DNA from 2 places in the Streptomyces sp. NPDC088746 genome. Region 2 is predicted to be linked to the other one. Evidence: riboswitches for the same ligand, from Rfam matches in the RefSeq annotation. Region 2 holds a riboswitch; the other holds the start of a gene.

Region 1 (2,387 bases), on a different contig from region 2:
GCGAACCGGTGGGTGCGCCGGGCGATCGTCCGCAGCCCCTCGGGCCCGTGGTAGACGGCGTACATGCCGGCCATGACGGCGAGCAGGACCTGGGCGGTGCAGATGTTGCTGGTGGCCTTCTCGCGGCGGATGTGCTGCTCGCGGGTCTGCAGCGCCAGCCGGTAGGCCTTGTCGCCGTCCGCGTCTACGGAGACACCGACGAGGCGGCCGGGCAGGCTGCGGGCGAACTTCTCGCGTACGGCCATGAAGCCGGCGTGCGGTCCGCCGAAGCCCATCGGGACGCCGAAGCGCTGGGTGGTGCCCACGGCGATGTCCGCGCCCAGCTCGCCGGGCGAGGTGAGCAGCGTCAGGGCCAGCAGGTCGGCGGCGACGGACACGATCGCGCCCAGCTCGTGCGCCTGCTCGATGACGGGCTTGATGTCGCGCACGGCACCGGAGGCGCCCGGGTACTGGAGCAGCACGCCGAAGACGCCCCGCTCGGCGACCTCGGCGGGGATGCCCTCGCCGAGGTCGGCGACGACCACCTCGACGCCGGTCGGCTCGGCGCGGGTCTCGATCACGGCGACGGTCTGCGGCAGGGTGTCGGAGTCGACCAGGAACACGCCGCCCTTCACCTTGCCGACCCGCCGTGCCAGGGCCATGGCCTCGGCCGCCGCGGTGCCCTCGTCGAGGAGCGAGGCGCCGGAGGTCGGCAGCCCGGTGAGGTCGGCGACCATCGTCTGGAAGTTCAGGAGGGCCTCGAGCCGCCCCTGGGAGATCTCCGGCTGGTACGGCGTGTAGGCCGTGTACCAGGCGGGGTTCTCCATGACGTTGCGCAGGATCACCGGCGGGGTGAACGTCCCGTAGTAGCCGAGCCCGATCATCGGTGCGAGCACCTGGTTACGGTCGGCGAGGCTGCGCAGCTCGGCCAGGACCTCGGCCTCCGTACGGGCCGCGGGGAGGTTCAGCGCCTCGGCACTCTTGATCACGTCGGGCACTGCGGCGGCGGTGAGCTCGTCGAGGGAGCCGTAGCCGACCTGGGCCAGCATCTTCGCCTGGGCCTCGGCATCGGGCCCGATGTGGCGCTGCTCGAACGGAATGCCCTGCTCCAGCTGGGAGAGCGGAGTGCGACGGGGGGTCATGATGGAGGCCTCCTGGTCTGTCACGACCTGCGAGGGGCGCCACGGCGTGGCTGCCCGAACGGCCTCCCCATCTGTCATCTCGACCTGAGAGCTTCACCGGCACGCCTTGGGGCATACCGGCTTTCACCGTCGGTGAGGGTGGTTCCCGTCGCGGCATGTGCCGTACGGGTCCCGCCCTGCTTTCCAGAGTGACCTCGTCCGTGCGGTACGGGGGCCTGAGAGATTCCGGGGAGGAGTTGCTCCTTCGGCGCCTCCGAATCGCTCCGGAGGACTCTCCCGCACAGGGTCAGCAGCCGAGCTCCAGCCTACCAGCGGGGCCGGGGCGGGCCGTCTCGAGTGGCCGACATCCCGGATCTGGCATTTCGTAGTGAGGGTGGAGCAGCCGCGACCACCTGATGCAGTCGTGACCAGTGGGAGGCACCGTGCAGACCGACATCGATCCGCGCAGCCTGATCGGCCGCAAGGCTTTCGACCGCCAAGGTGCCAAGATCGGAACGGTGGACGAGGTGTATCTCGACGACGCCACCGGGGTCCCCGAGTGGGCCGCCGTACGCACGGGTCTCTTCACCAGGGACGCGTTCGTCCCGCTGGAGCCGAGCGAATTCGTCGACGGCGCGCTCGTGGTCCCCTTCGAGCGGGCCCTGATCAAGGACGCGCCGGACTTCGGTGTGGGGCGCCATCTCTCGCCCGAGCAGGAACTGCAGCTCTACCGCCATTACGGACTGGACTCCTCCCCCTCCGCCGGTCCGGGGCCGGACAGGGACTTCGGCAGGCTCGCCGGCCACGAGGAGTAGTCCACCGGGTCCCGCACCAGGCGGAGCGGATCGGCCGGCTGCAGCTGCGGATCATCGATCCGGAACGTCCGTACCCGGCCGGGCGGCGTCCACGGTTCCTCGAAGCGCACGGTGACCCGGCCGACGCCGCTGCCCTGCACCCAGCCGTGCCCGTAAACCTCGTGCCGTACGTCGTGCCCGGCCGGCCAGCGCCGCGCGGCCAGTTGCTCCTCGCTCTCCCTGGTCTCCTCTCCGGGCTCCTCCTCCGCCGCGCGCTGCCCCTCGTCCGCCGCGGAGGCTGCGGCGGCTGCGGCGGCTGCGGACTCCTCGGCGGCGTGCTCCGCGTCGGCCGCCTGCGCGAAGAGGTCCTCCTGCGTGAAGTCCGCCAGCCCCGTGACGCCGACGCCGAGCAGCCGGACGCCGCCGGTCGTGTCGACGGCCTCCAGAAGCCGCGCAGCGGCCTCCCTGACCACCGTTGGGTCGTCGGTGGGGC
Region 2 (2,387 bases):
GTTCACCAGCGACGGGTCGTCCACGACGTCCTGGTTGGCCGCGGTCACCTCGCCGGTCACCGGCGAGTACAGGTCGCTGACCGACTTGGTCGACTCCAGCTCACCGCAGGTCTCGCCCGCGGTCACCGTGTCACCGACCTCCGGGAGCTGGGCGTAGACGACGTCACCGAGCGCGTTGGCCGCGAACTCGGTGATACCGACCGTGGCGACGCCGTCCTCGAGGGCCGACAGCCACTCGTGCTCCTTGCTGTACCGCAGCTGCTGGGGGTTGCTCATGACCTGAATTCTCCTGTACGCGGGGGAGTGCTGATGAACGGTGGTCTTACGGTGTGAGACACGACTGCGTCACGTGCGGGGGCAGGTGTCACTTACGGCGCTTGTAGAACGGCAGCGCCACGACCTCGTACGGCTCGTGCTTGCCCCGGATGTCGACCCCGACACCCTCGGTGCCGGGCGCGGCGTGCGCCGCGTCCACGTAGGCCATGGCGATCGGCTTGCCCAGGGTGGGCGACGGCGCACCGGAGGTGACCTCGCCGACGACCTTCCCGCCGGCCACGACGGGGTAACCGGCGCGCGGCACCCGGCGGCCCTCGGCGACCAGGCCGACGAGCTTGCGGGGCGGGGCGGTCTCCGCACGGGCCGCCGCGGCGCTCAGCGCCTCGCGGCCGACGAAGTCGCCCTCCTTCTCGAACTTCACGACCCTGCCCAGGCCCGCGTCGAAGGGCGTCAGCGCGGTGGTCAGCTCGTGCCCGTACAGCGGCATGCCCGCCTCCAGGCGGAGCGTGTCGCGGCAGGAGAGCCCGCAGGGGATCAGACCGTACGGCGCACCGGCCTCGGTCAGGGCCTTCCAGAGCTGCTCGGCGTGGGCGGGTGCCACGAAGAGCTCGAAGCCGTCCTCGCCGGTGTAGCCGGTACGGGCGATGAGCGCGGGGACGCCGGCGACCGTTCCGGGGAGTCCGGCGTAGTACTTCAGTCCGTCCAGGTCGGCGTCCGTGACCGACTTCAGTACGGCGGGGGAGTCGGGTCCCTGGACGGCGATCAGCGCGTACGCGTCGCGGTCGTCCCGCACCTCGGTGTCGAAGTCCCCGGCGCGCTCGGTGAGGGTGTCCAGGACGAGCTGGGCGTTGCCCGCGTTGGCGACGACCAGGTACTCGGTCTCGCCCAGGCGGTAGACGATCAGGTCGTCCAGGATCCCGCCGTCCTCCGCGACGATCATCGTGTAGCGGGCCCGGCCCACGCCCACGGTGGCGATGTTGCCGACCAGCGCGTAGCTCAGGAAGGCCGCCGCCTGCGGACCGGTGACGGTGATCTCGCCCATGTGCGACAGGTCGAACAGGCCGGCCCGCTCGCGTACGGCGTTGTGCTCGTCACGCTCGCTGGCGTACCGCAGGGGCATGTCCCAGCCGGCGAAGTCGGTCATGGTCGCGCCCAGGGACCGATGCAGGGCATCGAGGGCGGTGAGACGGGGGGCGGCGCTCGGGGCAGTGCTCATGGACATGGCTCCAGGGCATGACGACAGGGGGTGGTTCCCTCCCCATCTGTCATCGGAACCTGAGAGGTTCGCCGAAAGCCCCTGAAAGGGTCCCGACGGGGTCGCCCCCGTCAGCGTCGGCTTGCACCTTGGGTGGAGCCGCAGAGCGGCCCGCTTTTCAGATCTGCCTCATCCACGCGGTACGGGGCCTGAGAGATTCAAGGGAGGAACTTGCTCCTTCGGCGCCCGGCGCACACGGTGACCGGGACTCTCCCGCGCGGATTCAAACGGCCTGTATGCAGTTGGCGGGGTCATCATCGCACGCATTGCGGGAGAGTGGGGCGTCCAGGCCCGGACGGGTGCCGACACCGACACGTACAAGCGGAAGCGGTTGTGCCGCATTACCTTTTCTTTACACTTCTTGGGCAGGTCAGTGGGTGACTCGGCAGGGGGAAGGCGATGACGTTGCAGCGCTACGCGACAACCGCGGGGGCGGCACGCGGTGCGATGCCCCAGCAGCCGGGCGCGCCCGCCCGGGAGCTGACGGGCGGGCGCGCTCCGGCGGTGCGTGATCTGCGGGGCGGGGGCGGCCGGGGGCCGAGCGGCCTGGACTTCGCGGCGGGTGACGTGGTCGTGGTCTCGGGGCTGCCCGGCAGCGGGAAGTCGACGCTGATCCGGCGGGCGGCGGAGGAGCACGCGGTCGACTCCCAGGACACCAGGGACCGCTGGGCGGCGGCTCTGCCCGGTTTACTCCCGTACGCCCTCTACCGGCCCCTGGTGCGTGCCGCGCACTACGCCGGGCTGTGGCGGCGCCTGCGGTCGGGCGGACCCGTCGTCGTGCACGACTGCGGCACCCAGACGTGGGTGCGGCGCTGGCTGGCGCGTGAGGCCCGGCGCCGGGGCAGCGGCCTCCATC

The links. A riboswitch is a leader RNA that binds a small molecule or an ion and turns the genes downstream of it on or off. The one in region 2 is predicted to bind glycine.
Region 1: linked by a shared signal. The riboswitch ahead of gcvP (aminomethyl-transferring glycine dehydrogenase) and the one ahead of gcvT (glycine cleavage system aminomethyltransferase GcvT) in region 2 are both predicted to bind glycine.

The regions. Positions count from the first base shown of each region.
Region 1 covers NZ_JBIVLA010000003.1:976,155-978,541, forward strand. Annotated here, with positions in the region: gene gcvP (aminomethyl-transferring glycine dehydrogenase) at 1-1,121, opposite strand, end outside; glycine riboswitch at 1,315-1,410, opposite strand; gene ACIP63_RS18815 (PRC-barrel domain-containing protein) at 1,544-1,915, shown strand; gene ACIP63_RS18820 (DNA polymerase IV) at 1,837-2,387, opposite strand, start outside.
Region 2 covers NZ_JBIVLA010000002.1:1,225,290-1,227,676, forward strand. Annotated here, with positions in the region: gene gcvH (glycine cleavage system protein GcvH) at 1-276, opposite strand, end outside; gene gcvT (glycine cleavage system aminomethyltransferase GcvT) at 365-1,492, opposite strand; glycine riboswitch at 1,660-1,757, opposite strand; gene ACIP63_RS13110 (AAA family ATPase) at 1,931-2,387, shown strand, end outside.